Linked DNA regions of Adhaeribacter radiodurans. The protein of the gene in region 1 interacts with the protein of each later gene in a pairwise test. Links are inferred from orthologs where the notes say so. Each region holds a gene or a part of one and is shown on either strand. Other genes may lie near its edges.

Region 1 (15,406 bases):
AAATTGTTTTTTGCAGGTCGGCTTCGGAGAGCGCATATAAACTAGTTAAAAATACTTTCCAACCTTCCTGCCACTTTTGTAGCATTTCTTCTTTGGTGGTAATATCGTTTTTAAATTCTGCATCGCGGTTACGCCACTCTTTTTCGCCGTCGGTCGTCAAAAAATTCGTCCAACGGCTCAACATGTTACCCCATAAATGTTTTACAATAGTGGCTATACTATTACTTTCGGCATTGTATTGCCAGAAAAGTTTTTCCTCGGCCAGTTGATCAAAGGTTTTCTCGCCCAGCATTTTGTAGTACTCAAACTGCTTGATTACACTTTCTAAATAATCGGATTTCATTGCTTTATCTTTTATAGTAAAACACCAAAGCTGCTTTTTCTAATAACTGCTGCTCTAACATAAAGCCGACCCTAGCCGGGTTAGCGTTACCATCCAAATTAAGTTTTCCGTTTTAAGTGCAAAGCCAGTAATACTATATTTATACTGCCCGCTTCCTTCGGGTGCGCACGGGCCGCCATACCCTTGTACTCTAAAATCAGTTAGGCTTTGAATGGATTTAGAGGGAGCTAGTTTAAGAGTAATAGTACCCGCACCGGTTTTAAGCTCCTTAATAGTAGCCGGAATATCAAAAATTAACCAATGTCACCAGCCACTACCGGTAGGAGCACTTTCATCAAAAATAGTAACCGCAAAGCTTTTTGTACCTGCCGGACCATTTACCCAGGATAGATGGGGCGATAAATTTTCGCTGGTGCAGCCCAGGCCATTTAATACTTGTTTAGGAGAAGCTTGTCCGCCCAAGTCATTGCTTTTAAGCGTAAAATTTTGGGCAAATACCAGGTTTATAGAAAAAAAGTAAATAATAAGTAAGAAGATTCTTTTCATAGCTTATTGTTTTTAGCAAAGATGCTAGGAAAAGGAATTCAAGTTATTACGCTATTGGCTCAACTACTTTATCTTTTAGCTCAATTCTATTCTGAAATTTTTTCGGAGAAACGCCCACATACTTTTTAAATTCATTGCTGAAAGACGATAAACTTTCGTAGCCTAATTCAAGGTAGATTTTAGAGGGCGCCTTTTTATGTTGCAGTAATTGCCGGGCCTTCTGCATCCGGTTTTCGGTTAAATACTTTTTAGGACTCGTTTGAAAAGCAACCGCAAAGTGTCTTTTAAAAGTGGCCGCACTCATGTTACACAAAAAAGCCAGTTCTTCAATAGTTAATTTACTATTACCATGAAGCGCCATTACTTTTCTGATAATGCTTTCCGGGGAAGAACTGGAAGTTGAACTCAAAAATGAAAAAAATTCCCGGGGATTATGATTATGCAAATACAAAAGAAGTTCTTCAAGCTTTAATCCCTTCATTTCTTCTAAACCATTATTTTGCAGCAAAAGAAGAGAGTTCTGAAAGTTGTTTAAAAAGTTATCTTTAGGGATGACGGGGTAAGCTTCTTCTTGGGAATGTATATTTTTAAGAGTTTTTTGGTACTTCAGGCAAAAGTCCGTTACAAACTTCTCGCTGAAAAAAAGTAAAATGCTTTCAAACTTCTGATTAGCAATTAAACTCTCCGTCATCAGCACGCTTCCCGCTTCCAGCAGAAGAATTTCCTGGTTGTTAATTTTTACTTTTTTGTTTTGAGAAAGCACTTCTTTTGTGCCCTGCAACATAAAACAAATTAAGAATTGATTGTAGACAACTTTGTTTTTTACCGAAGATTTATTGGCGGAGTAGAAATGGATATGCGTTTCAGATTTTTTACTGCCGGTTAAATAATCAGGAACTACGTATATTTCATTATTCATGGCAAGCTAATGTAATTCATTCTCTTCAATTAAACTAAGTTTGAGTGAAGGTTTCGCCTACTTGAGTCGGGTCGTATTCGGGAGTAGCACCGGGGCGGGTTGCTACAAATGCCCCAATTAAACAAGCTTTTTGCAAACAAACAGAAGTTGGCTGCTGCTGCAAATAATTACTTAAATAAGTAGCCAGAAAAGCATCGCCGCTGCCAATGGTATCTTCAACTTCTACAAGATAACCGGCTTGTTCAAAATAACCTTCTGCGGTAAGGGCAGCGGCACCATTTTCTCCACGGGTAACAATTAACTGTTTTAAGTTAAAGAATTTTTTTAAAAACTCCATGTTTGTTTTTTCCTCTGAATGAGCGCCCAGCCAACCAACAATTTCCCGCAATTCCAAGTGGTTCATTTTGGCTATATCGGCAAATTGGAGTAATTGCTGCACTCTTTGCTGGGTGTAATGCGGCGGACGCAGGTTCACATCAAAAACCTTTAGTTTAGCCAGCGGTAAATACTTCAGCAAAGTTTCCTGGGTGGTAACACTGCGAGCCGCCAGACTGCCGTAAATAAATACATCACTATGTTTTACTAATTCTGCTACTTCATCGTCGTACTGAATGTAATCCCAGGCAACCGGCTCCACAATTTTGTATGACACCTCATTTTTGTTGGTGATGTTAGCTTTTACTACCCCGGTTAAATGCGTTTGACCCGTTTGAATATACGTAACATCCATCTTTTTAGCTTTGAGGTAAGCCACTAATTCTTTTCCCAGGTCATCGTTACCTACCCGGCTAATCATAACAGGATCATAACCATTGTATTTTAAGTGAATGGCCACGTTCATGGGTGCTCCGCCGGGCATTTTGCCGGTAGGCAGCATATCCCATAAAGTTTCCCCAAAGCAGATAATTTTTTCCATCCGGCTGGGTTTTAAGTAATACGTTTTAGGTTGTACGTTTAAATTTTATTTTACTATAAGTTCCGGAAAATAAATTATGCTGAGGACTAAGATATCAGGTAATTGTAACTTTAAGAGAAATAGAGTTTAGAATATTATTTTCTCTTCTTATAAATTTATTGATCCTTTTAATAAGCGAATCAAGTTACTGCCATTCAGCTTCTTTCTAATAACCGAAAATTGGAAAACGTAAACAATCCTAATTCTTTTAAGCTTAGATCTGAGCTTTTCCGTAGGGCTTTATGCTGCTGTTTACTCTATACTCTACCTAAATTAAATGGCAAAAGGAGGCAAATTGCTTTCTCATATGTAAAACCTACTACCTACAACTTACCACCTACAACTTAATGAAGAACCATAGTATGTTCGATTTGCTCCAGCGAGGTGCCTTTGGTTTCGGGCATCAGGCGCCACACAAACAGCAATTGCAGCACCATCATGCCGGTAAAAATCAGGAAAGTATTTCCACCCCCTATAGTTTCGGTGATATATGGGAATGAAAAAGCTATAATAGCCGCCATAAACCAATGGGTAAAGCTGCCTAATGCCTGCCCTGATGCCCGCACCTGATTAGGGAAAATTTCGGAAATAAATACCCAGATTACGGCCCCCTGCGAAAAAGCAAAAAAAGCAATATACACAAATAAGTATATGGGTACGGCAATGCCGCTAAATTCCTGAAAATAAAAGGCTTTAGCCACTAACCCTAAAGTAGCAATTAAACCAAAGGAGCCGATGAGCATAAGCGTGCGACGGCCAAAACGATCAATAAAATTTACGGCCAGCAAAGTAAACAAGAAGTTAACTAGCCCAATACCTGCCGAAGAAAGTAAAGCGGAACTTTTACCTAAACCTACCATTTCAAATATGCGGGGCGCATAATAAATAATAGCGTTGATCCCCGACATTTGATTAAAAAAAGCAAACAGCACCGCCAGCATTATGGGCGTTGAATATTTACTTGAAAATAAAGAAGTTTTTACCTCCTTACCTTGTACATCCTGCGCCGAAGTCTGGATATCGGCTATCATCTGGCGAACATCAGCCTCCGGATTAGCAATTCTCAATGTTTTCTCCGCTTCCGAAATGCGGCCCCGTTTTATAATTAACCAACGCGGACTTTCCGGAACAAACAAAACGGTAACCATAAAAATAAACGAAGGCACCGCTTGTACTCCCAGCATCCAGCGCCAGTCTTGTGCTCCTGCTCCGGCAAATAAATAATTAGATAAATAAGAAACCAGAATCCCAAATACCACATTAAACTGAAACATAGCTACCAGCTTTCCGCGCGATTTAGCGGGCGCAATTTCGGAAATATACAAGGGTGCCGTTACCGAAGAAACTCCTACCCCAATACCGCCTAAAAACCGGAAGATTAAGAAAACTGTCCAGGTAGGTGCCAGCGCCGTTCCCAGCGAGGATATTAAATACAAAACGGCAATCCCAATTAAAGTAGATTTTCGACCAAACCGGTCGGAAGGAAAACCACCAAATAAAGCTCCTAATACGGTTCCGATTAAAGCAATAGCTACCGTAAACCCGTGTTCAAAAGTAGATAAATGCCATAGTCGTTGAATAGATTTTTCGGCTCCCGAAATAACTGCTGTATCAAAACCAAAAAGAAAGCCGCCTAAGGCTACAACTATCGACCAAAAAAATACTTTTGTGTTTGCCATATTTACTTTTTAAAACGAGTGGGCATACCATCTTCTAATGAGGATATTACTTAAATTAAGTTTAATGAAAGAAATTATTATTTAAACTATCCATTTCTTAAAAGGAACAATATACTCTGCGGAGGACAGTATAAGACAAGAAAAATAAATCTTTTTAGATTATTTAAACCAATCCTTTCACAAAGCTTACCTTTAAAATATAGTAAACCCGAACCTAAAGAACTACGAACTAAATAGATAGTAAGCAAGAATAATCCATTTAAATACGGTACGTAATTAGGACTTGTTAATACTTGAAAAGAATAGTGTTAATTATTACAAAAGAATAGAAAACCCTCCCGTATTCACTTATATAAAGGCTGAATGATACAAAATCAAAATAATTTACTTAAAATTAATCAGGTACAAATTAATACAAACTCAATCTTTTGCTTATTTGCAAATGGGTATTGTGGCAGTTAATAAGTACGGCTGCCAGGTTTTAAATTTCTTTATCTATGAAGCAATTCGTCTTATTTTTCGTGTTATTTTTTCTTTTACAAACAACAAAGGCGCAGACTCCATATACCTCGGCCCAGGTGCACGCGCATAACGATTACGTGCAGCCCATTCCTTTTTACAATGCCTATACACGTCAGGTAGGTTCTATTGAGGCCGATGTATTTTTAAATAAGGAGGAGCTTTACGTGGCCCACGAAGCCCAGGAAATTTCATCGGATCGGACCTTGGATGCTTTGTATTTAAAGCCTTTACAAGTTCAAATCAGAAAGAATAAGGGCACCGCCTATCCCGATAAAAAAGCAATCTTGCAAATTTTCATTGATCTAAAAACCGATGGTACCACTACCCTGCCGGCCTTAGTGCGCAAACTAAACCATTACCCGGAAATAATTAACAACGCTACCATCCAAATAGTAATTAGCGGGGAGCGTCCGAATCCTGCTACTTGGGGTAATTTCCCCGATTATATAAATTTCGATGGAATACCAGATGTAAAATATACTGCCGAACAGTTAAAACGCATAAAACTATTTAGTGCTAGTTTTAAAAATTATAGTCTTTGGAACGGCAAAGGTCGCCTACTAGCAACTGATGAAGCTAAAATACGCGAAGCCATAAATAGTGCTCACCAGCAAAATAAAAAATGGCGCTTTTGGGCCACCCCCGATAACGTAAATACCTGGAAAAAATTAATGCAGCTGGGGGTAAATTACATTGGCACCGATGATGTAACCGGGCTTACTACTTTTTTGAAAAATTTTCCTACTAACTATTACCAATCAAAGGTTAAATAATAAGTTTATTCGCCTAAATACCAAAATAACGACGAGCAGAAAAAGGTTAAAAACGTAATTTTACTAATTGGCGATGGCATGGGATTAGCGCAAATGTACGCGGGGTATACGGCGTTGGTCGGGCAATTAAATATTTTTAATTTCCGGAACATTGGCCTTTCCAAAACAGCTTCGGCGGATAGCTACATTACCGATTCAGCAGCGGGCGCTACAGCTATGGCCACAGGGCAGAAAACCAAAAACCGCTACGTTGGTGTCGATTCCACCGGGAGGCGGCTAACTCCCATTCCGGATTTGATAAATGCGTTAAAAATGAAAACGGCTATTATTTCGGCTGGTGATATTACCGATGCAACCCCGGCCAGTTTTTACGCGCACCAATCCGAAAGAAGTTTAAGTGAAGCCATTGCTGCTGATTTTCTGAACAGTCCGGTGGATATTTTAATTGGCAGCAATAGTTCCGCATTTATTGAACGCCAGGATTCGCATAATTTATTTACGCTTTTGCAGCAAAAAGGCTATCAAACTTCCACTAGATTAGCTACCTTTTCTAAACCGTTGGCTGGTAAAATGGTGGTGCTGGATACTACGGCAATGCTATCAGAAGCTAAAGGAAGAGCCGAATTTTTAAAGAAAGCTTTACAATTATCCCTTCAGAATTTAGGTAAGAACAAAGCCGGATTCTTTATTATGGCCGAAGGAGCTCAGATTGATCACGGTGGCCACGAAAATAATTTACCGTATGTAGTACAAGAAATGCTGGATTTTGATCAGGTGGTAGGAGAAGCTATGCGGTTTGCGGACGAAAATGGTGAAACTTTAGTAATTGTTACCGCCGATCACGAAACCGGAGGTTTATCGCTGTTGGAAGGTAGTGTAAATCAAGGGTACGTAGCCAGTAATTTCAGCACCAAAGGTCATTCGGCTATTCCGGTTCCCGTGTTTGCCTATGGGCCGCACTCTTTAGATTTTAGAGGAGTTTATGAAAATACAGCTCTGTTTGATAAAATAATGCAGATTATCAAAAAGTACCATTAAGTACGAGGGTTAAAAATCAACAGAAACCAATAGAAGGCTCAAAATCAACAGCTTCCCGAACTATTTTATTTGAAAAAGAATACAGTAAGCAAAATAGCTTCTTTAGTAGTTTTATTTTAAGAGTAATTTTCATTTTTATCTTTTAAATTTCCTATTCATTTAGCGAGAGATTGTTTATATTGAGTAAAAAATCGATTTGTATGGATAAGGGAGCTGAAATAGAGAGAATAAAATTTCAAATTAATTTTTTGCGCTACAGCCGGGGGAATATTTTAGTTCTCCGTAGCTTAATAGAAGACGCACTTGAGTTACTAGATCCTTTAGAAGAAGACTTACAAGGGAATAGCCATTTTACCACGCTTTCGCGCATCGCTGATAAATTTTTATCGGAAGCGGCTATTAAACATGAAGCCTTATTGCAGGATAATTTTGAATATGCCCAGCAACAATCGCTGCACGACATTGATAATTTGCTTTCTTATTTGAAAGAACGGGACCTTACTCTCTAATTTAGGACCTTAAACCCTTGTTTGATTTACTTAAAATTACTTTTTCTAAAAAAAACACCACTGTTCTCTTCCTCTAAGCCCCATCCATACAAAGCTTTCTAATTTATCTTTACTTAACAAATTCAAATTCCTCCATTTACTAAAATAAAGTAGTACTATTTACAATTTGGTTTAAGTTGGTACCGAATAGTTAAGTAGATAAGATTGGCTATTGACAAAAATCTGATGCTTTTAGAGATAATATATTTATCAATTTTATTAAGGTTGATAAATAGAGTAGAGACCTTTTAGCCTTTATATAAATAGTAAAAATTTCCGCCAAAGGTGGTGTCTTCACCACCTAATGTGAGCTTGCAAGAGACTAATTGTTTCTGAAATAATTCATTAATGGATAAACTTCTTAAATATGCATCAGCTTTCTAGTTTGTATAAATTTATAGTATGTAACTGCACAAAATTACTTTACTATTCTTGGTAGCTTATACTAAACAAGTTTTTGTAAAAAGCTCCTAATTTTTACAGTAAATTATGGTAAAAATTCACTATTAAAACTGTAGCTTTAGCATATGAAGCGGTATATTCAATACGAACCATTTAACATTTATTTATTTACAGCCAGTGAATGGCAGCACCCGGTTCACAAACACAGCTATTTTGAAATAATATTTATCCGCAGCGGTCAGGGAAAGCATTTTATTAACGGTAATACTTTTACTTATTCGGCTGGCGATGTATTTTTATTAGGTCCGGAAGATTACCATTATTTTGAGATTGAAGAAAAAACCACCTTTTGCTACCTCCGCTTCACGGAAGCTTTTGTAAAAGATGCAACATTACCGCAATCCACAGTTTGGATGCGCACTATAAAATCCCTCCTCAACGCTCCGTACCAATCCTGCGGGTCAATAGTGAGCAACGCGAAAGAAAAGGGATTACTCGAACATTTACTTACTGTATTACTCCACGAGTACGAGCAACGTACCGAAAGTTCGTACGAGTTAATTATGAACGGCATTATGAAAGCTATCTTAGGAATACTGGCGCGCAACGTGGTTCATGAAAAAGGAGTCGAAGTAAAAGATCCGAAAAGTAGCCAGCTTATTGAAGAGATATTATCTTATATCAGCCAGCATATTCAAAAGCCGGAACAATTGCGCATGGATCAATTAGTCGAACAATTTAACTATTCGCCTACTTATTTAAGTGTATTTTTTAAAAGGCAAACCGGTGAATCGTTGCAGCAATATATTTTAAAGTATAAACTGCAAATGATACGCAACCGCCTGCAATTCAGCGACCGCAGTATTGCCCAAATTACCTATGAATATGGATTTACCGATGGCAGCCATTTAAATAAGCTGTTTAAAAAATACTATGGCCTTACCCCCGGAGAGTTTCGAAATAAACTTTTTGAAAAGGTGTAGATGGAGTAAATAGTTGTTAATAATTAGTCCTCGTTATATAACCAATAGCACACTTCTATTTATGGCATTCTAAAATATACTATTAACTTAATTTGTTGAAGTACTTTCTATTTCGATATTAAGTATAAATGATACACTCTTTCCGGATGGCGACGGTCGTATTGGTATTGGGCTAATTTCTCCAGGCTTAAATTAGCTTCTGGTAACATAGCTGTTGAAAGTGAATCGCGCGAAAAGAGAGCTATGGGTAAACTAGCAGGGAGTTCTAATTTTTGGTTTACCACTGTTATGGTATCTACCTTTTTCCCTAATTCCCAAATATGTTCCGGCGATATATTGTGAAGCGCATAAAAAGGTAATGCATCTAAATTTCTCTGCTCTCTTACTTTATCTAAACCTACGTAGTTTTTAACCGGATAAAACATATTCTGGTAATTGGGCAAAAGGGTAAACAAGCTTAAAATATGTACTCCTACGGTTCCCCCCAGAAACAAGCCAAAATTCTTCTTTTTTAAAGCCAGTAAAAAGCAAATTCCTAATCCTATAAAAAATATGCTACTTACAGCAAAGGCACTTAAAGAAACAATATTCTTTGAAAAAGCAAACCAGTACAATAAAACCGGCACTCCCAAGGAAATAATAGTAAATAACAGACTATTAAAAGTATAAATAAACCGATCGGATTTGGCCGTAGTTTTTTGTTGAAATGCTTCCAGCAGAAAACGAATATAATGCGCCGTTATTAAAGCCAGCGGTATTAGTAATGGCAATAAATATCTTTCTTTTTTTTCGGGAATTAGGGATAGCAAAAACAAACAAATAAATACCCAACTACTCAAAAAACGATAATTTCCGAAAGGGGCAATGCGCCGTCGGGCGTACGGAATAATAAGAGCGGCTACGGCAAATACAGCCCAAACACCGGCCTGCCATGGAAAGCTAAGATAAAACCAAAAAGGTTTTACGTGCCGGTTTACCCAAGCGGTACTCTCATTGGATATATTGGTGGCGAGCTTAGCGGGTTCATGTAAATAAATGTACAAGGGCCAGGCTAAACTAAGTACCAGGCAAATGAATAAAGCCAGCAAAATACCAAACCAATGCTTTTTAAAGCCAGCCCTGCCGTAACCATACCAATAACTAAGCAGAAAAGGAAGTAATAAAGCAAAAAATGAAACGGGGCCTTTACTCAAAAAAGAACAACCCAGCAAAATCCCGGCACCCACAAAATAACCGTAAGCCTTTCCGTTGGTTTGCAATCCTTTTACCAATAACCAAATTGCTCCAATCATAAAGGAATGACAATAAATATCCCAGGTACCTTGCCGCCCAATGTTAAAGAACGAAAAAGAAGTAGCTAATACCAGGGCTGCCAAAAAAGGCGTAAGGCGGTCGGAAGTAAGTTGCCGGCAAAGTAGAAAAAGAAAATAAACGGCTAAACTAGCAATTAAGGCAGCCGGAAACCGCAAGGTTACTAAATCATACAAATCTCCGGAAATTAATACCGAAATAGCCGTTAACCACGTAGGTAATGGAGGTTTTGCTAAACGCGCTTCTCCGTTTAAAGTAGGAATAAGCCAATTTCCGTTTTGGGTCATTTCGCGCACCGTTGTAAAATTGCGGGCCTCCATTAACGACGGCTCTATGGCTTGTAAATTCTGAAAAAAGGTAGCGTATAAAATAACAAAGAGAAGGAGTACCTGAACGGAAGTTCTCTGGATTAAAGTTGTGGCTTGATGTAGCGTTTGCGGCATTTAAGAACGAGTAAATTGGCTGCCTGATGTTAAATAGATATTGGGAAGTTAAGGAATAGCTTTTCTAGCAGATGCAGTTGGTTCTGCTTCGCTTTTTTGCTGTTGGATAACTTTAGAACTGGATTTTTCCCGGGTACCAATAATAAAATTACGGATGTACACTACCACGCCAAATATCTGTCCGATAAATAGAACCGGATCTAACCGGATAACTGCATATGACATAATCATTAAACTCCCAACCAAACTAATTAACCAAAAGCCGTTTGGAATAACAGATTGTTGCAGCCGTTCGGAAAAATACCATTGATACACAAAGCGCAGGGTAAATACTACCTGGCCCAAGCCGCCCCAGGCAATTAAAGCCCCCGATATTTTATTATGTTCCAGTAAGTGATTCCAGGTATAATTATCGTATAAAAATAACCAGGCGAACGTAAAAAAAGGAAAAAGTATAGCGAGCCACCTAATAACAAATGGCACTTCGGACCAAAGATTTTTCAGTTTTAAATTGCGTAAATAAATAAAATAAGAAATTACCTGCCCTCCTATTACCACTACGTCCTCCCGCAAGGCTCCGTAAATCATTAGCAAAATGGATGCAATAATACTGGTGGTCCAGAAAGAAGCAGGAGACAAAACTTTACCGGCTTTTTCAGATTGAATCCACTGCAGTAAAAGCCGGGCCGAAAATAATAATTGGGCTAATAATCCAATGCCATAAATAAAATAATCGGTTTTAGTCATGGTGAGGATGCAGCATTTCTTTCTGGAATTGATCGGCTATTTGGTACCGGATATAACGCTTGCGCATCCACCGGAAAGCAAAAGTATCTTGCAAAGGTCCCCACAACCGATTAAATAAATGGTATTTAGAATAACCCGCTAGTCGCTCGAAATGCTGCACCGGTATTTGCTTTACTTTGCCCCCTTGTAACTGAAACAAAGCGGGTAAAAAACGATGCATGCCGGTAAAAAAAGGAACCCGCTTTGCGTATGCCGCATCCATAATTTTCAACGGACATCCTGTATCAGCAATTCCATCCTGAATCATCCGACGCCGGAAATTATTAGCAATTTTAGAAGATATTTTCTTTACGAAGGTGTCTTTCCGCTTTTGCCGTATACCATTTACCATTTGATACTCGGGTAGGTAAGGGAAAAAAAGCAGAAAATCTAAAGGTGAAGTTTGTAAATCAGAGTCGATGTAGCCAATGTAAGTACTTGTAGAATAGTCAATTCCAGCTTTAAAAGCGGTGCTAAGTCCATAATTCTTATCCAGCGAAATATAATTGTAGCCGGTTTTACTAGCACAAATTTGTTTAATCCTAGCCAAACTCTCATCCCGGGAACCATCGTTCACAAAAAGTACTTGCGTAGGCATCGGTGATTTTTCCAGGAAAGCATCCATGGCTTCACTGAAGGGCTGCAGGCATTCTTCTTCGTTAAATACCGGAACAATTATAGTTAAAGAGGATTCAGCCCGAAGACTGGAGGCTAGGTTCATAACAGTACTTTCGTAAGCTAATAGCAATTGTTTATTCCCGTAAAGGTAATCAATATTACTTAACTCACTGTCAGAAATTGCTTTTGATAATAACTGGTATACCACTTAATAAAGTGAGTTAAACCGGTTTCTAAAGAAGTAAGTGGCCTGAAATCCGTAGCGTCTATTAAATCCTGAACATCGGCGAAAGTAGCAGGTACATCGCCGGGCGGCATTGGTTGTAAATCCAGAATGGCTTTTTTTTGCAGTAATCGCTCCAGAATAGTTACCAGTTCCATTAAATGCTCCGGCTGGCTGTTTCCAATATTAAACAATTTGTACGGAACCACCCGGCCTTCTTCGGCCTTCGGCGGCAAATCTACTAGGCGAATAATACTTTGAATAACATCATCTACGTAAGTGAAATCCCGGAGCATGTTCCCGTGGTTATAAATTTTAATGGGCGTTTGCTCCTGAATAGCTTTAGCAAATGAAAAATAAGCCATATCGGGCCGCCCCCAAGGACCGTAAACCGTAAAAAAACGCATCCCGGTAATGGGTAGTTGGTACAAGTGGGCGTAGCTATGCGCCATTACTTCATTGGCTTTTTTAGTAGCAGCATAAAACGAAACCGGCGTGTCTGTTCGGTCCTGAACAGAAAAAGGTATTTTTTGATTATTGCCGTACACCGAACTGGAAGAGGCAAATAGTAAATGTTTGATTTTAAAGTGACGGCAACATTCGAGTATATTAGCAAAACCTACTAAATTGCTCGCCACGTACGATTTCGGATCTTTTAAACTATGCCGTACCCCCGCCTGGGCAGCCAAATGAATTACTACATCAAAATCTTGTTCCTGAAAGAGCGTGGTTAAAGCAGGTTCATCGGTTAAATCCAGCTTAATAAAAGAAATATTTGCTTTACCCTGACTTACCGTTAAAGTATTATATTTAATCAAGTCCAGATCAAAGCCTTGCAAATGTAAACGTCCGGCTTTTAATTGCGGATCGTAATAATCATTAACGGAATCTAAACCAACAATGGTAACCGGCAATTCGGAGAGCGCAAGCAGAAGATGATGACCGATAAATCCGGCACTTCCGGTAATTAAAATACGCTTCAGTTTATTCATTTTTAAGGCGTAACAGCTTAAGTGGGAGTACTAGTTGTAGTTAATTGAAGTAAAGAAGATTCTTTTCACAACAAAGAATAAGCAAATTTTACGAATAGCTCCCAAATCAAATAAATCGCGAAAACAGATTAACTGCTTACCCGGGCTAAATTTTAAAATAAAAGATTTATTTAGTTGACTTTTAAACAAATTTTAAAGCTAAAAGTTACCCGACTCAATATAAGGATTTTTAAACTTATTGAGGCAAATATCCCGAACCCTCTAGTAATTTAATTATAATTATCGCTGATTATTAATTGATTATAAAATAGCCTAACCCATAGAAACAATTTAAATAAGAGCGCACATGAGAAAACTGAAATTGTATATTGCTGCTAGCCTGGATGGAAAAATTGCCCGCAAAGATGATTCTATTGATTGGTTACCAGACCCTAATGCCGGTGAAGATTACGGTTACGAAGCCTTCTTAGCCGAAATAGATACCTTGGTAATGGGTTACAAAACCTACGAAATCTGTTTGAAATTAGGCGAGTGGCCTTATGAAGGAAAAAAAACCTACGTTTTTACCCGTGATTTAACTAAACCTCATATTCCGCAGGTAGAATTAATTAATCAAAACCCAGTAGATTTTACAAAAGATTTACTCCAGCAGTCCGGTAAAGATATATGGTTAGTAGGTGGCGGTGAAATTAATACCTTGTTGCACGATGCAGGTTTAATAGATTCGTACATCATTGCTTTTATTCCGCTCATTTTAGGAGAAGGAATTGAATTATTGCCTCAGGTGCAGCAGCAGCAAAATCTAAAATTAACAAAACACCAGGTGTATGATAACGGTGTGGTTTTGCTTTATTTAGAAAAACCTTAGCTTTCGAGAATTCGAATGAAAGAGAACAAGTATCAAGATTTTAGATGATAAACTTCTGATGTAATAATTGATTTATTAACAATACCCTATCTCTATAATCGCAACCTCCAAAATAATAAATTAACTTGTCTGGTTACTTAATTGAATTTACTTTTTACTGGTTCCTCTTTTCCTCTGGTTAGATCCTTTTCGGAGGACTGTAAGCAAAGTAAAGCGTAGTAAAGCAAATACTATAAAGGACTACTTATAATTACTAAAACCCAAATTATATAAATTTTATAAACCCTCTCAAATTTTATTGTTGAGAGGGGTTTATAAAATTTATAATTTATTTCTTATTATTTACTGATTTTGATTGTTCGCGGGGCGACTTTGCTGCATCGGGTTGGGTCCGGTAGAAGAGCCGCGGGGAGCCGTTTTCTGCTTGAATAATTCAAACTTAGAAGGAGCATACTCCGCTGGCCAAGCATTGTTATTTTCTTCAATATCACCGGTTTCGCGGTATGGATCTAACCGCAGGCTTTTCACTTCTTTGGCTTTCGCAAATACCTTCGTGATTTTGTTTTCGTTTTTACGCCAGATATACGCCGAAATACGTTCGGTTTCTTTTGAACCATCAGCATACGTCCATTCCAAAATTAATGGCATTACCAAACCACCTAAATTAGTAAATTCTACTTCGTAAAAATTGGTTTTGGTATCGTATAAGGCTTTTTCTTCAGGACTTAAACCAGCGTGAAACTCGTTAAAAGCAGATTTAGAAGCCGGGGTTACCGCAAATCGATCCCACTTGTTATAAAAGTCCTGTAAAGAAGTATCTTGCTCTACCGCAAATTTGGTTCCCTCCTGCCGATTACGTTCGCGGCCAATATTAAATTCAGCTTTCTCGCGAGTAGCCTTGGCTTCCAGATTTTCCACCTCCGGATTCTTGGTATCCATCCGATAATACTTCACGTTGGAAATAGCAATATCCACCGGATCTATTCCATAGAACCAGCCCCGCCAAAACCAATCTAAATCTACAGCTGATGCATCTTCCATAGTCCGGAAAAAGTCGGCGGGAGTAGGATGTTTGAAGGCCCACCGGCGGGAATATTGTTTAAAAGCATAATCAAATAATTCCCGGCCCATTACTGTTTCCCGTAAAATATTTAAAGCAGTAGCAGGTTTGGCGTAAGCGTTAGGACCGAAACGAACTATATTTTCCGAGTTCGTCATGATAGGCTCTAACTGTTCTTTGGGCAAGCGCATGTAATCTGCAATTTTGTGGGCTGGTCCGCGCTGCGATGGATAGTTGTTATCCCAGGCTTGCTCCGTTAAATATTGCAAGAAAGTATTTAATCCTTCATCCATCCAGGTCCATTGGCGCTCATCGGAATTTACAATCATCGGGAAGAAATTATGACCTACTTCGTGAATAATAACCCCAATCATGCCATATTTGGTAGCTTCAGAGT
Region 2 (16,536 bases), 2.4 Mb from region 1 along the record:
TATTAAGGCAGTAAATTATAAGTATTTCTGAAGATAACCGCTTTTATTCAGAAAACTAGTATAATCCTTAATGTTTAATATCTCTTTTACGGCTTGCTTTTTATTTGGTGTTTTATCGAAATAAGCTTTAGTAATTTGGTAACCCATCCAATAACCTAAATCATTCGGCCGTTTATCTTTACCGCTTACACTGTAGAGCCAATCGGTATCTTCAAACTGATGCATCACTTGTACAAACTCCCGGCATAATTCGTCTTGGTGGGCATTGCCATATTTATGGGCTTCAACGTTTGGGCTTTGGCCTGACACCAGTTCGGACATAAAGTCGGCACTCCCTTCCAGAATAGATTGTTCGAGCAAAGAAGTTGCGCGCTGCGGGAAAGTTTGCTGAAAATGTATAAGTTCGTGGGCTACTAAGGAGGGCAAGCCATTTAAATTTCCTTGCTTTTCGGCACCAATTATAAGTCCGTTAGCACTGGATGTGCCGCCCGAATTAAAAGCACCTATAACAAAATAAACAGGCGGGAAAGAAACAGTTGGGTACCATTCCTTTAATTTTGCGCTTGGCTGGGTTCGTTCGGAAATTTCTTTTGCTGCCCAAAGGCTGGGAATAAGAATAACAGATAAATACTAAGAAGAATAATTTTCCGAAGCATGCCCGAATTAATTAGAGTAGATAAAAGCAACTTCATGTATTCATCTGCCATTCTAACCTACTAAAAACCAGCAATTCATTCAATACTTGTTCGCCCAAATAATGCTGGTGCTTACCGTTAAAGAAATGGCTAACTTAAAATATTTGTGCATTTACTAATCTACAATAAAAACAGTAGCTCCATTTACCGAAGCAATTTTATGCGCATCTATATTATCCGCTACCGCAAAAGAATCTCCGGCCTGAATAGTAATGGTACGGTCATCTTCTAAAGTAATTTGCAGCGACCCCGCTAATACAAGCACAACATGCCCCCGGTGGCACCAATGGTTTGATTGGTAATCGGCGAGGTATTGAACCAATTGCACCCGGGCATTGCCCATACTCCAGATTTTGCTCAAGGCGCTACCACCTAAACCAGGTATTTCGGTTATTTCTATATCGTCCCAGTTAATGTGCTGAAAAGGTATATTTTCTATTTTCATAGGCTTAAATTAACGTTTCTATCTAACTCGTCAAAAATACCGGTGTGGGCAGATGTACTTTTATTCCATAATTGGCTGTGATTTAGTAAAACGCAGATGCACCAGCAAAGCCAGTATGGATAAAATAATTCCTATGGCGACAACCCCTTGCCATTGCCAACGATACCAAAGCTGACTTGCCAGAAAAGTACCGGAAGCACCGCCTAAAAAATAAGTTACCATATAAACGGTATTCAGCCGGTTTCGGGCTTCGGGCCGCAACGAAAAAATAAGCGTTTGATTAGATATATGAGTGGCTTGCACGCCTAAGTCCAGCAATATTACCCCGGCAATTAATCCAAGGTAACTACTACCGGAAACGCCAAAGATCAGGTAAGACAAAATAATTAAACCAATGCTGTAAGTAGTTACTTGCTGCGAATTGCCTTTATCACTAATACGGCCCATGAACGAAGCGCCTAAAGCCCCGAAAGCGCCCACTAAACCAAAGGCACCGGCCACATCGCTGCCCGCATTAAAGGGCGGTTCCCGTAGCAAGAAAACCAAAGTAGTCCAGAAGGCGGCAAAACTGGCAAAACACAAAGCCCCACGTACGGCAGCCATGCGCAACATGGGCTCGTCACGGATGAGCGATACAAGGGATTGCATTAAACTCTTGTAATTGCCTTTATATTCCGGATACACTTCTGGCAACAAAAAAGAAAGTAAAATCCAAAGCAACACCATTACCAAACCGGCAATAATAAACATGGCCCGCCAGCCCAAATGCGCCCCTACAAAACCACTAATAGTACGCGATAATAGAATTCCAATTAATAAGCCGCTCATTACAAAACCAACTGTTCGGCCACGCTCTTCGGGACGAGCCAGGTGAGCAGCCATGGGTATTAATAACTGAGGAGTTACCGAAGTAGCTCCAATTAAAAAGCTGGCAAACATTAAAAAAGTACTGTTCGGAGAAAAGGCTGCTAAAAGCAGGGAAGCTATAATCATCCCAAAGTTGAACATGATCAACTTTTTCCGCTTCAGCATATCGCCTAAAGGAATAATAAAAAACATACCGACAGCATACCCTATCTGGGTAAGCATGGAAATACTGCCGGCGTGGGCTTCCGTAATCCCGAAAGTTCGGGCAATTTCGTCGAGTAAGGGTTGGTTATAGTATAAATTAGCTACTACTAACCCGGTAGCAATTGCCATTACCCAAAGGTTTAGCCGGGTTAAAGCGGGCGCTGCCACGGCAGCCGTATTTTTAATCATGAGAATCAGTAATAAGTAACAAAAAAACCGAAGAGTATAAGAAACAACTTGCGCTAAGATGTTACTGCTATAGGATAAAATGGTTTACAATTATTAGAGTTTAATAGTAAGAGAAATGTTGTTTTTACTTTTCTAAAAGAGTTGGTGTTACAAAGTAAATAAAAAAACCCGCCGGTAAATTCAGCGGGTAAATAACAAATCTATAGTTTCTTAAATTTTAAAATAACTTTTCGCCGGGAGGTGTTACCCCTTTCAGGCGCAGGTAAACCGTTGTCTGACCACGGTGGTGCGTTTGGTGTTCAAAAGCTTTCTCAAAAGCTAAACCGCGGTTTACGTCCATGTTAAATAACTTTACGTTGCTGGCCATTTGCGCATCGGTAGTACTATTTAAGGCGTTAATTACAAAATCATAACTTTCCAGTACTACTTTGCTAAGTGCCGCTTTGGTTTTATAATCATCTAATTTTTCCAGGTTTTTACCTTGATAGGGATTGGCAGTACCAGAAGCGCCGGCAGCAAAGTTAAAATTCGCATTAGCTAAGTGGAGCATTTGTTCCGCAAAACTACGCATTTCCGGGGTAGGTTTAAAACTTGATCCGGCTTCGGGCATAGCATCTAAATATTCTTTGGTATAAGTTTTTGCTCGTTGCCAATCTAAAAGCATTTGGCTTTTGGCTGGCGGATTAGCTGCCAAGGAAACTTTGCTCGTAGCAAGTAAGGCTACTAAAAACAAAATGGTTAAAAGAAGAGTAGTTTTTTTCATGTAGGTAAGGGTTAAAGGTTAGGAGCGGTAGTATTTATTAATAGAACTAAAGTACTGAAAATCTCTGATTACTGGTACATAAATCAAACTTCTAAAAATTTTAATTTTAACCATAATAGTTATTCCAAAATTGTGGATTTTAGGTAACCTAAACAAGATAAAATTACTAAAAGCTTTGTCAAAATCTTTCCATATCCGGGAACAAAGGCAAATACGTATTCCGAATATCTTGCTGAGGTTGGTGAATAGTAATGGCTACGCAACGCCCTTGTTCATCAATTTCAAAAGTAATACCATCCGCTACCGCATCGTAAATTGTTACTTTTTTAGACGTGCCTGTTACTTTATAAGCGGCAGCTTTTATTGTTCCGTGATATTTTTTCTGAATAAATGACCAGTCTGAACCAACCTGAACAGAATCAACAGTTCGAAAATAAGGGGAAGTAACGCGAATTTGATTTACCCGACTGGCTTCGTCGGGAGCCCCCATATTCGTAGTAAAATAAATAGTAGTTCGGTGGCGGGTTGTATCGGTAGCATCGGCGGCCGGTTTCGATAGCCAGGTAGCTAAAGCCTTTCCCATAGCCCCATCACTAAAATCAGGTTTACCCAGGCTGGCGGTAACTTGCTCGGCTTTTTCCTGTAGTTTAGTAAGTCCAATGCTTTTCCCAGGCACAATTAATTGGCTGGTTTTTACTTCCGCAACAATTGGTTTCGCATTTTCAGAGGGGTTTATAGGGCTATTCTGTTCTGATTTTTGATGAGTAGTACCGGCTGTATTTTCTTGCTTACCCGAACAAGCATGTAAGCTTAGCCAGAAGAGTAAAGAATAAACAATTTTTACATTGCTAATTTGTCTCATCAATTTTATTAGTTTAATAAGGTTGGAGAAAACCCGTCAAAAAATATTAAATTTTTGACGGGTTTTTTCTGGATTGTCCGATGAACTTGGCTTTAAACGACAGTTTATTTATTGAATATATTTAACTGATCGTAGGCTTTAGTAAAAGTAAGAACCTGATAAAACATTATTTTACCAGCTATTTGCTATTTATACCGCTTGTAACTGCGTTTGGTTTTTTCTAAACTAAGCGGCCTATCTTTCCGTCATTTTGCGAACAATGGCCGTTACTAATTTACGGGGAGCAAAACGGGCAGAGTTGGCAGTTAACCAATTTCGGAAACCGTGAATAGCCACTGTTTTACCCGACATTAGAGCTTTGTACCCATAAGCCGCCACTTCGGCGGAACTCGGCAATTTTTTACCTTTAAATAATTTTGAACCTTCCAGAGCGGCAGCTTGCAGGAATCCGGATTCTGTAGGACCAGGACATAAAGCGGTAACGGTTACCCCGGTTCCCTGTAACTCATTGGCAATTGCTTCCGAAAAAGACAATACATACGCTTTGGTAGCAAAATACACAGCCATTAAAGGCCCTGGCTGAAAAGAAGCCGTTGAAGCAACGTTTAGAATACGACCAGAACGGCGCTTTACCATCTCGCGGGCAAAAACTTTAGTAAGATGGGTAAGACAAGTGATGTTCAGGTTAATCATTCGTTCTTCCTTAGCCCAATCCGTTTCAACAAAAAATCCGAAATCACCAAAACCAGCGTTATTTACCAAATAGTCGATGATGATATTTCTGGATTGCAGCTCAGTAAATATGGTTGGAACCGCCTGGGGATCGCTTAAATCTTGCGCGAGTGCGATAGCCTGAATGCCGTAAGTTGTTTGTAATTCTTTAGCAATCTGGTTTAACCTTGCTTCGCTCCGGGCTACCAATACTAAATTATGTTGGTGCCGGGCAAATTCTTTTGCGAGTTCGTAGCCTATGCCGCCCGATGCTCCGGTAATTAAAGCCGTTTTCATATTATTATTGGTGGTTGGTACTGTATTTAAACAAAAAGTTTCACCCTGTGTTTACCTGTGCTTTCTAAACGATAGAATTCCAATATTAAGTAAAAGATTTAGTAAATTCTCTTTGTAGCGAACTACCGGAAATATATCCAACGGATAAAAAAGTAAACAGAATAAATAATTTTGAAGGACTTTCTATTTACTAAAACTAAACTTATTCTCGCCCAAGTGCTTAATAAGCTTAAAGATCAAACTTAATACCTTGAGCCAACGGTAATTCCTGACTAAAATTAATGGTGTTGGTTTGCCGACGCATGTACACTTTCCAGGCATCTGAACCTGATTCCCTACCTCCACCCGTATCTTTCTCACCACCAAAGGCCCCGCCAATCTCGGCACCAGATGTTCCAATGTTTACGTTAGCAATGCCACAATCAGAGCCCCAAGCTGCTAAAAACGCTTCGGTCTGTTCCAGATTTGTTGAAAAAATAGCAGAAGATAAACCCTGCCGAACGTTGTTTTGAATAGAAATGGCATTTTCTACCGCACCGGAATATTTAATTAAATATAAAATAGGAGCGAAAGTTTCTTCCTGCACGGTTTTAAACGTGTTTTCGGCTTCAATTAAGGCTGGCTTTACGTAAGTACCTGTTTCAAATTCTTGTCCGGTTAAAATTTCACCACCCGTTAATAAAGTACCTCCCTCCTGCTGCACCGCTTTCATTGCCTTCTGAAAACCTTCAACGGCATCTTTGTCAATCAATGGGCCTACTAAAATAGAATCGCTTAAAGGATTGCCGATGGGTAAATTGGGGTAAATTTTCAGTAATCGTTCTTTTACTTCTTCGTAAATCGAATCGTGAATTATTAACCGCCGCGTGGAAGTGCACCGCTGACCGCAAGTACCTACTGCTCCAAAAACTACTGCTCGCAGAGCTATATCCAAGTTGGCGTGTTCGGTTAAAATAATAGCATTATTGCCCCCTAATTCTAACAAAGCGCGACCTAAACGGGCACCTACGGCGGCACCTACTTTTTTACCCATTCGAGTAGAACCGGTAGCAGATATTAAAGGCAAGCGCTCATCCGCTGCCATTAAAGCTCCTATCTCCGCATCACCAATTATTAAATTAAAAACTCCTTCGGGCAGATTGTTTTCTACTAAAACTTCTTTTAAAATATGCTGGCAAGCAATAGCCGTTAACGGGGTTTTCTCCGAGGGTTTCCATACACAAACATCTCCACACACGGCGGCCAGCATGGCATTCCAACTCCAAACGGCTACCGGAAAGTTAAAAGCCGAGATTATTCCTACAATGCCTAAAGAATGATATTGCTCGTACATGCGATGGCCCGGCCGTTCGGAGTGCATGGTAAAACCGTGTAACTGGCGCGATAGTCCCACCGCAAAATCGCAGATATCGATCATTTCCTGTACTTCGCCTAGTCCTTCCTGGTAAATCTTGCCCATTTCATACGATACCAATTTGCCCAATGGTTCTTTGTACTGGCGCAGTTTATTACCGTACTGCCGCACAACATCACCACGCTTAGGCGCGGGTACCTGTCGCCATTGCTCAAAGGCCTGCTGCGCTGCTTTTATTATTGTTTCATAATCATCAGGAGTAGCCAGGTTTACCGAAGCAATTGGCTGCCCATCTACGGGAGAGAAAATCGTTTTGGAGTTTTTATTAGCCGCACCACCCCAGGCTAAACCAGTACTATAAGCTGGGTTGTTATCCTTAATTCCCAAAGCAGTTTTAATTTCTTCTAAAATTAGTTGCTGCGGACTACCATCAATGGCTTGTTTCATAAAGTAGTAGGTTTTACATTATAAGTTATACGTTTTTCCCAGATTGTTTCCGGACAACTTATTTCAAATCAGATATTTTCTAGTTTTTTTTATAAAGTAACTGGCCGACACCAATTTACTAGATCGGATGTGAGAATTGGGTAATAGACTATTGATAATCAACTACATGCTTTCGCAAAATTCTACCATCTCATAGCTTGATACTTGTATCTTTTTACTTAACAAGTTGTAAATACGGGTAGTATTATTGTAACTGCTTTTAAAGAAGGAATTTGCTAAAAATAAAAAAGCCGCTGCTGAGTAGCAACGGCTTTTGTTATTATCTAAATTCTGATTATCTGCGGCCAATTGGGTAGAAAGCCCGGCGACCATCCGGATAAGTACCTTCAACGAGTACTCCCGATTCATCTTCGGCACCTTTTAATAAACGCTCTACATCTTGTGGTTTTTCTACTTTGCTTTTATCAATTCGAGTAATGATAAAGCCATCTACCATACCGGTACTCTTAAACTCGCTGGATTTTACGTTAGTAATTTTAGCACCGCCATCTAAGCCTAACTTCGTCATCTCAGCTTTAGATAAAGGCTCAAATTTAGCGCCGCCATAACTTACTGCTTTGGCCAACTCGCGTTTTACCAAATTAGTATCACCCATCCGGTTACGCAAAGTAACAGTGGTATTTTTGGTGTCATTGTCGCGCAGGTAAGTTACTTTAACTTTATCGCCTGGGCGGTAACGAGCCACTTGCTCCTGTACCGCCGCGCTGGTATTTACGTTTACTCCGTTAATTTGAGTAATAACATCACCTTTCTCTAAACCAGCTTCTTTAGCGGCACTGTTATCGGAGAAGTCGTTAATGTAAATACCATTCAACGTTTTAATTTTTTTATCTTCGGCTAATTTAGCATCTACTTCCCGCATAGAAATGCCCAAGAAAGCCCGCTGTACTTCGCCAAATTTTAGTAAATCATCAATTACTTTACTTACTATGGAAGAAGGAACGGCAAAAGAATAACCGGCAAAAGAACCTGTTTGAGTGGCAATAGCGGTATTAATACCTATTAAATCACCGTTTAAATTAACCAATGCTCCCCCACTGTTACCTGGGTTAACAGCCGCATCCGTCTGAATAAAAGATTCTACGCCTAAGTTATTACCACTGGCATCTACGTTTTGCACAATACCTACATTACGGCCTTTGGCACTGATAATACCGGCCGTAACAGTTGAGTTAAGATTAAGCGGATTCCCTACCGCCAAAACCCACTCGCCTACCCGAACATTATCGGAGTTACCATAACGCACAGTTGGTAATTTATCGGCATTCACTTTTAGTAAAGCTAAATCGGTACTTGGGTCAGCCCCTACTAAAGTTGCCGATAATTCGCGTTTGTCGTCTAATACTACTTTAATTTTATCGGCTTTATCAATTACGTGGTTATTCGTAATAATGTAACCGTTAGAAGCAATAATTACCCCTGAACCAGAGCCCATAGAAGGTCCCTGCCGACGGTGGTAATCCTCGAAACTATCACCAAAGAAATCCCGAAAAAATGGATCAATTTCTTTTCGACGTGAATTTTGAGCTAGTTCCGCCCCATATTCTGTCATTACGTGTACTACTGCTGGAGTTACTGCTTCAGCGGCAGTTACAAAATTTAAACCTTCTGGTACTTTTACTTCGCTATCGCGCATTAAGCTCGAGTACCGAAAATTTCGAGCAGGTTGCTCCTGAGGTGCTTGCACCACGGGCTCATCATCTTCCAGTAGCTTGTAACCACCAATTGCCATGCTTCCGCCCATAACAGCCGAAAGAACCAGGCCAAACATAAACTGTCTTGGTTTCATCACTTTAGTATTAACTATATTTTATTTTCTATTTGAATTCAATCTTAATAATTAAACTTACAACGCGCAAGTAGTAGGCTTATTGTAGTTTATTTTGTACGTAATTTTCTAAAAGAGATCAATTAAATCAATAACAATCTCAAATAAAAAAGGCGCTGATAAAGTGCGCCTTTTTTATTTGAGATTCAAATTAATTATTTAATCTGAATCTGGTGTTTTTTCACTTTCTGCTCATCTTTTGGTACGGTAACATGCAAGATACCGTTCTCAAAATGGGCATCTATTTGGGCTGGATTTACATTATCGGGTAAGAAGAAGGTTCTGCTGAAAGATCCGTATTGGGTTTCGAGCAAATGATATTTTTTATTTTGGCTTTCTTCTTCTTTATTAAACTTACGTTCGCCGGCAATAGTTAATTTACCTTCCTGAAAATCTATGGTAATGTCTTCTTTACTTAAACCAGGTAAAGACACATTAAATTCGTATTGGGTTTCGGTTTCAAAGGCATCTACATGCGGCGTAAAATCGGCCAATTGGCGACGGTTGTTTACGGTTTCGTTAAAAAAACGATCTAACATGGTACTAAAAGTTTGCGGCATTTTATCAGTTAAATAACCGTTATACTTTGTGATGGTCATCGCTTTAATCTCCTATTTTATGTTTAAAGTTTTATTTTGCTGTTGATATATCCTTTATAGTAAATTTTGTACCAAGGGCTAAAAACGAGCAAAAACAGACTTTATGACACTAAATCATAAGCAAAAACATTCCATATATGACAATAAGTCTTTTAAATTTACTAAAATGTTATGAATAAGTATCCTAAAAACCTACGAGCTATTTAATCTTGTTGCACGGGAGCTATTACTCTTGGGAAAGGCTTTTTGCCTTGGTAGAAAGTGTACCGAAACTCCACGCCCCATATAGGAGTAATACTATTCCGGTTTTCACCAAAAGTAACAGTAGTTGATTGATTACTTTCTTTGTTGGGCAGCCTGGTATAATCGGTTTGCTTCGTAAAAAATGGTGTAAATGTGAGATGTGGATTGGGCTGTAAAACAACTTCGCCCCGCAAACGCGTACGGTCAATTACTCTGGCCGAATAAGGTTTACCTGTTTTAAAATCGGTGTATAAAAACACTTCGTAACCGGCGCGTAATCGCAGGGTAAAATTTCTAATTTTGATAGGTTTATCCAGATCCACACGTGGACGCAACCGTCCTATGGATGCCGCATTTGTATATAGCAGGTAATCCACCATAACTCGCTTTATTACTTGCAAGCCAGGCAAAAAACTTAAATGCCGCAGGTATACATCCGTAAAATAAAGCTTCCGGCCAGGTTCAAAACTAAACATTTGAGAACCACCTAAGCCCCAGGTATTGGTTAATGCTTGTTCATAACCTAACCGAAACTGAATGCGCTTAAGCTGATTGTTTAGTACAAAAGAATTTAATCCTTTATAGTCGGAGTTGGTAGTATAGCGGTATTGGTGCCGGAAATAGAAAAAACTGGTAGATTTAAAAACATATTCAGCTTGCAATTCTGGCCATATCTCTGTTGCCACATGTTGTTTGTGCTGAGCATTGGCGGCTGGTAAACTCACCATCAGAAAAAACAGTAAATAATAGCCAGTACTTACCCGTTTTAGCATTGTAACATCCAACCACATTACTCTCTATTTAGTTACTTAAAAGAGAACGACAATTTCGCTAAACGGTTTGCTTTAACTATTTTGTAATTCGCTTAAAGCTAACCAGGCCATTAAACCAATACCAGTTTCCAATGCAGTTTCGTCGATATTAAAAGTAGGTGTATGCACAGATGAGGTAATACCCATTTCCTCGTTGCGGGTGCCCAAGCGGTAAAAACAAGCATCCAATTGTTGGGTATAATAAGCAAAATCTTCGGCGGCCATCCATAAATCCAAATCTACCACATTTTCTTTGCCTAAGTAATTTTCTGCTGCTACTCGCATTTTCTCCGTTAACTGAGGTGAATTTTCCAGATAAGGGTAACCGCGCCGTATCTCGAAATCACAGGAACCACCCATAGCCTCGGCTAATTGTTCCGCCATTTTTTTCATTTTCACGTGCGCCTCTGCCCGCCATTTTTCATCCATGGTCCGGAAGGTTCCTTCTATTTTTACTTCGTTTGGTATAATGTTGGTAGCGCCATTGGCTGTTACTTTACCAAAAGAAAGAACAGTAGGCGTTTTAGGGCTAGCTGCTCTACTAACAATTTGTTGCAGCGCCACAATCATATGTGCCGTAATTAAAACCGGATCTATATTCATTTCGGGCATTGCCCCATGGCCCCCTTTTCCTGTAACGGTAATATACAACTCATCGGCACTGGCCATATACATTCCGGACCGTACGCCCACTTTACCGGCTGGTAACTGCGGAAACACATGCTGACCAAAAATAGCCGTTGGAGCAGGATTTTGCAGCACTCCTTCTTTTATCATGATAGAGGCACCCCCCGGAATTAACTCTTCGCCGGGTTGAAAAATAAGTTTTACTGTACCTTCAAACTGGTCGCGCAGCCCACTTAAAATTCGAGCCGTTCCTAACAACGATGAAGTATGCACATCATGCCCGCAAGCATGCATTACTCCTTCGTTTTTTGATTTATACGGCACCTCATTTTGTTCCGTAATGGGTAAAGCATCCATGTCGCCGCGTAGAGCTACTATTTTTTTATCTGGATTCTTTCCTTTTATCAATGCCGTTACACCCGTTTTGGCAAGTGTAACAGGTTCTAAACCAAAAGATTTTAATTGTTCCGTTACCAATGCGGCTGTTTGGTATTCCTGGAAAGAAAGCTCAGGATTAGCGTGTAAATGCTGACGAATTTTTATTATATCCGGGGCAAATTCACGAGCCAACTTTTTTACGGTATCTTTCAGTTCAGACATTTATTATAGTTTTAAGTTAAAAGTTGAAAGTTATAAGTAACCAATGAGAAATAGCAATTTATAAATAGTAAATACCACTTACCGGTTAACATTAATTTGGTCAGAAATAATCAGAGCATTGGGCGAAATATCTTTTATGCGGGAAAGCACTTGTTGTGCTTCGATTCGGTTCAGGTAATCGCCAATTTTAAGCCGGAACGTAGGCTGACGGTATTGCAGGTAATCACGTTCTTCCGGTATCCGATCAATAATAGCCCGTCGCATTTCCATGGCCGTTTTTCTTTCGGTTCCGGTATAAGCTAAAATTCGATATCCCTGCGCGTACTTAATCGCCTTATTGGCATTAGCTACTGTATCGATTAAAGCTAGCACCCGGTTATTTACATGATGCGTAGGAGTAACACTAACAACTGGCTCCGAAACCGGCTTCGTTTCGTTTGATGTTTCAGTGGGTGGAGCTGGAAACTTTGGTCGGAAAGCACTTAGATCTTCTGCTGCCGCTGTTGTCACTGATTTAGATACTGTACCAGGAGTACGTGCACAGGAAATAAGAACCAAAAAACATAAAACCAGTCCGTTAATTTTGATTTTTTTCATATTTCATTAATTGCACTCCCGCCGAGGTACCAATGCGATCGGCACCAGCCTGAATTAGTTCTTTAGCAAAGGCAATGTCCCGGATACCTCCTGAAGCTTTAATACGCACTTTTTCTGGTAAGTATTGCCGCATTAACTCCACATCTGCCACAGTAGCACCACGACTGGCAAATCCGGTAGAAGTTTTTACAAAATCTGCCTCGGCCTGGGCACACAAGTAACACGCTTGAATAATTTCCTCTTCCGTTAGTAAAGCAGTTTCAATAATTACCTTTAATAATCCGCCGCGTAAATGACAAAGAGTAGCTAATTCACCTACTTCGTTTTCTACATCGGCCAAGCGGTCAGATTTAAAAGCAGCTAAATTAAGCACCATATCAATTTCGGAAGCACCCGCACTTAAAGCTTTATGCGCTTCAAAAAACTTTACCTCCGCGGTTTGATAGCCCAACGGAAAACCTATAACCGTAGCAATATTAACCTGACTATCGACCAACGTGTTAGCAGCTATTTTTACATAGCAGGGTGGCACACAAACTGCGGCAAACTGATACGTAGTAGCTTCGGCACACAACTGCTTAATCATACGCTCATCGGCATCGGGCCGAAGAAGCGTATGATCAATGTAGCTGGCAATATTAAAATCTGATATGTGAGAATTAGTCTTCAATGATTACACAACGGTGGTTGAGCACATCCTGTTCTACGCTTTTGTACTTAACATCGCGTACAATCCGGCCATCATTATACTGTACACTAACTTTATCGTTACGGCCGGCAACTTTGTGCGACCTGGCGGGTACAGCTTTTACAACCGCCTGAGCTTCGGCAGCTTCTTCGGTAGCCGGGCCTTCCAGAACAGAATGAACTTCTTCTTTTTGAATTTTTAAAGCCGGAGCTTTGGGTTGCCGGGGTTGCCGGGCTTCTTGTACTTCTTCGGGTCTCTGTACCGGAATATCGGCTTTAAACAGGAAAGAAACAGTTTCTTCGTTTACCTTACCAATCATCCGCTTAAATAACTCAAACGATTCAAACTTATAAATTAACAACGGGTCTTTCTGCTCGTAAACGGCATTCTGCACCGACTGCTTCAAATCGTCCATTTCGCGTAAATGCTGGGTCCAGGCCTGGTCGATGGTAGCTAAAGTAATGGCTTTCTCCATTTCTTTAATCAACTCCCGGGAATGCGTTTGGTAAGCCTTCTCCAGATTTGCCATTGCCGTAATTTGCTTACGTCCATCGGTAAATGGAACCGCAATGGTTTCAATCATAGACCGGTTCTGGTAAATATCCGTAATAATCGGGAAGGAATGTTCTGCGATGGCTTTATTCTTATCTAAGTAGAAGTTAAGCGCTTCGTTGTACAACCGCTCCGTTAAATCGGTAGCTGATTGGCTTGCTAATTCACTGGCAATAATAGTTGTATCAAAGCCAAATACCCGAATAATATTTAAGCTAAAATCATCAAAATCGCCACTGCCCTTGTGGTTCTGTACCATATCTTCGCTCAGATCATAGATCATGTTCCAGATATCCAGTTCCAAACGCTCGCCATAAAGTGCATTACGACGACGACGGTATACTACTTCGCGCTGCGCGTTCATTACGTCGTCGTACTCCAGCAAACGCTTCCGGATACCAAAGTTATTTTCTTCTACTTTTTTCTGCGCTCTTTCAATAGAGTTAGAAATCATAGAGTGCTGAATAACTTCTCCTTCTTCTAAGCCTAACCGGTCCATGAGTTTAGCAATTCTTTCTGAACCGAATAAACGCATTAAACTATCATCCAAGCTCACAAAAAATTGAGAAGAACCTGGGTCACCTTGCCGGCCAGAACGACCGCGCAACTGACGGTCTACCCGCCGGGATTCGTGACGCTCGGTACCAATAATAGCCAAACCACCAGCATGCTTTGATTCTGGAGTTAATTTAATGTCAGTACCACGACCTGCCATGTTGGTAGCAATAGTTACGGTGCTAGGCTTACCTGCTTCCGCTACAATTTCTGCTTCTTTCTGGTGTAGTTTCGCGTTCAGTACCTGGTGCGGAATTTTCCGGATTTGCAGCATTCGACTTACTAATTCGGAAATTTCTACAGAGGTAGTACCTACCAGTACCGGGCGGCCCGCAGAAGTTAACTCCTGAATCTCTTCGGCTACTGCATTAAATTTTTCGCGTACAGTTTTATAAACTTTATCGTGGCGGTCTTCGCGCACCACCTGTCTGTTAGTAGGAATAGTAACTACATCCAGTTTATAAATTTCCCAGAATTCACCGGCTTCGGTTTCAGCAGTACCGGTCATACCACACAGTTTGTGGTACATCCGGAAGTAATTTTGTAAAGTAACCGTAGCGTAGGTTTGGGTCGCATCTTCTACCCGCACGTTTTCTTTAGCTTCAATTGCCTGGTGTAAACCATCGGAATAACGACGGCCTTCCATTACCCGGCCGGTTTGCTCATCTACAATTTTTACTTTCCGATCTTCCGTAACAATGTATTCTACGTCTTTTTCGAATAAGGTATAAGCTTTTAGTAATTGGTTAATGGTATGAACCCGCTGCGATTTCTCAGCGAAATCATTCATTAACTTTTCTTTGCGGTGCAAACGCTCCTCATCCGAAATAGTCTTATCGTTTTCAATTGAGGCTAACTCGGTACCAATATCCGGCATAATAAAGAAGTTAGGATCTTCTCCCTGGCCGGTAATCATATCAAGCCCTTTTTCGGTTAACTCAATGTTGTTATTTTTTTCGTCGATGGTAAAGTAAAGCGGCTCATCGGCTTGCGGCATTTGGCGGGCATTATCCTGCAAGAAAAAGTTTTCGGTTTTTTGCAAAGCCGCCCGAATACCCGTTTCGCCTAAGAATTTAATTAATGGTTTATTTTTTGGTAAACCCCGGTAGGCCCGGAACAAAGATAAACCACCTTCTTTTTCGTTCCCCTCTTTAAGTAAACGCTTAGATTCTACCAGGAAATTACCTACCACTTTCTTTTGTGCTTCAACCAGCATGGCAATCCGTGGTTTCAGATCATAAAATTCATGTTCATCGCCACGAGGTACCGGTCCCGAAATAATCAAAGGCGTACGAGCATCATCAATTAACACAGAGTCTACTTCGTCCACCATGGCATAGTGGTGTTTGCGTTGTACTAATTCATCAGGATTACGCGCCATGTTATCGCGCAGGTAATCAAACCCAAATTCATTATTAGTGCCATAGGTAATATCCGCCTGGTAAGCCCGGCGACGGTCATCGGTATTAGGCTGGTGTTTGTCAATGCAATCTATGGTTAGACCATGAAACTCGAACAAGGGGGCCATCCATTCGGAGTCGCGTTTAGCCAGGTAGTCGTTTACGGTAACAACGTGTACACCGCGTTTAGCTAAAGCATTCAGGAAGGCCGGCAAGGTAGCTACCAATGTTTTACCTTCACCGGTACCCATTTCAGCAATTTTACCTTGGTGCAATACTATCCCCCCAATTAACTGTACATCGTAGTGAAGCATGTCCCAGGTAATTTCGCTACCAGCAGCCATCCATTTATTAGCCCAAATGGCTTTATCTCCTTCTACACGCACATTAGGTTTGCGGGCAGCCATTGACCGATCCATTTCGGTGGCCGTAACTTCTAACTGGCCATTTTCTTTAAACCGGCGCGCCGTTTCTTTAACAATGGCAAATGCTTGCGGCAGCACCTCCATTAATACTAATTCCAGTTGTTTATTGCGCTCTTTTTCTAAAGAATCAATTTCAGAGAATATATTTTCTTTCTGCATAATGTCCAGTTCGGATTCATTTGCCACCCGTTGGTATAAAGCAGAAATTTTTGCATCCATTTCACTCAGCCGCTCATCAATGATGGATTTTACGGTCTGGGTTCTTTGCCGAAGTTCGTCATCTGTAATGGCAGCTAGTCTGGCATATTCTTCGTTGATTTGTCCCACGTAGGGAGTTACTTCTTTAATATCACGTTCGGATTTGGTGCCGAATATTTTGGCAACTGTTTTTCCAATAAAATCGAACATCGCTTGTCGTTAAAAATTAAAATAGATGTAGGTCAAAATTACAGGGTTTTTCTGAAATATCGGTACAAAGTGAGGTAAAACAATCCGGATTAGCCTCTTACCTGCTACCTATACGACAGAGCCTTGCTTGTTAATAACAAATAATTCGCCTAAATAATTTAGGTACTCAAATTATTATAGATGGTTTTGTATTAGGAATTAGTTTTTTACTTCTTAAATCGAATAAAATTTACTTTTACTCGATTACAACAGCCTTTATCGCTTCTAAGCCATTCATTTTTTGAAAATCTTGTTTTTTTTCACTAAGT

Evidence for each region.
Region 2: the proteins of HUW48_RS26780 (region 1) and secA interact in binary tests that used the Escherichia coli proteins (3 or more experiments, as listed by UniProt). The link is inferred for Adhaeribacter radiodurans from one-to-one orthologs.

The regions. Positions count from the first base shown.
Region 1 is NZ_CP055153.1:2,743,357-2,758,762, forward strand. Bases 5,038-7,784 are described here. They hold HUW48_RS26780 (alkaline phosphatase), read left to right. Parts: upstream 5,038-5,794; coding sequence 5,795-6,775; downstream 6,776-7,784. Other genes in these bases: HUW48_RS26775 (phosphatidylinositol-specific phospholipase C/glycerophosphodiester phosphodiesterase family protein), read left to right, coding at 5,038-5,737; HUW48_RS11335 (hypothetical protein), read left to right, coding at 6,976-7,284. Also shown: HUW48_RS11305 (DUF1572 family protein), read right to left, coding at 1-343; HUW48_RS11315 (helix-turn-helix domain-containing protein), read right to left, coding at 936-1,808; HUW48_RS11320 (carbohydrate kinase family protein), read right to left, coding at 1,843-2,724; HUW48_RS11325 (sugar porter family MFS transporter), read right to left, coding at 3,108-4,442; more of HUW48_RS26775, read left to right, coding at 4,940-5,037; HUW48_RS11340 (AraC family transcriptional regulator), read left to right, coding at 7,851-8,708; HUW48_RS11345 (ArnT family glycosyltransferase), read right to left, coding at 8,816-10,462; HUW48_RS11350 (lipid-A-disaccharide synthase N-terminal domain-containing protein), read right to left, coding at 10,511-11,209; HUW48_RS11355 (glycosyltransferase), read right to left, coding at 11,202-11,969; HUW48_RS11360 (NAD-dependent epimerase/dehydratase family protein), read right to left, coding at 12,029-13,081; HUW48_RS11365 (dihydrofolate reductase family protein), read left to right, coding at 13,428-13,949; HUW48_RS11370 (M1 family metallopeptidase), read right to left, coding at 14,292-15,406.
Region 2 is NZ_CP055153.1:5,101,307-5,117,842, forward strand. What follows is about bases 12,660-16,536. They hold secA (preprotein translocase subunit SecA), read right to left. Parts: upstream 16,229-16,536; coding sequence 12,860-16,228; downstream 12,660-12,859. Other genes in these bases: deoC (deoxyribose-phosphate aldolase), read right to left, coding at 12,660-12,870. In the rest of the region: HUW48_RS20275 (gliding motility protein GldB-related protein), read right to left, coding at 16-618; HUW48_RS20280 (hypothetical protein), read right to left, coding at 552-707; HUW48_RS20285 (DHCW motif cupin fold protein), read right to left, coding at 811-1,140; HUW48_RS20290 (MFS transporter), read right to left, coding at 1,201-2,400; HUW48_RS20295 (DinB family protein), read right to left, coding at 2,618-3,163; HUW48_RS20300 (hypothetical protein), read right to left, coding at 3,342-4,025; HUW48_RS20305 (SDR family NAD(P)-dependent oxidoreductase), read right to left, coding at 4,260-5,033; amaB (L-piperidine-6-carboxylate dehydrogenase), read right to left, coding at 5,263-6,834; HUW48_RS20315 (Do family serine endopeptidase), read right to left, coding at 7,169-8,683; HUW48_RS20320 (Hsp20/alpha crystallin family protein), read right to left, coding at 8,878-9,321; HUW48_RS20325 (DUF2490 domain-containing protein), read right to left, coding at 9,525-10,355; HUW48_RS20330 (M20 metallopeptidase family protein), read right to left, coding at 10,410-11,603; HUW48_RS20335 (sporulation protein), read right to left, coding at 11,682-12,200; more of deoC, read right to left, coding at 12,181-12,659. UniProt on the Escherichia coli protein: Required for protein export, interacts with the SecYEG preprotein conducting channel.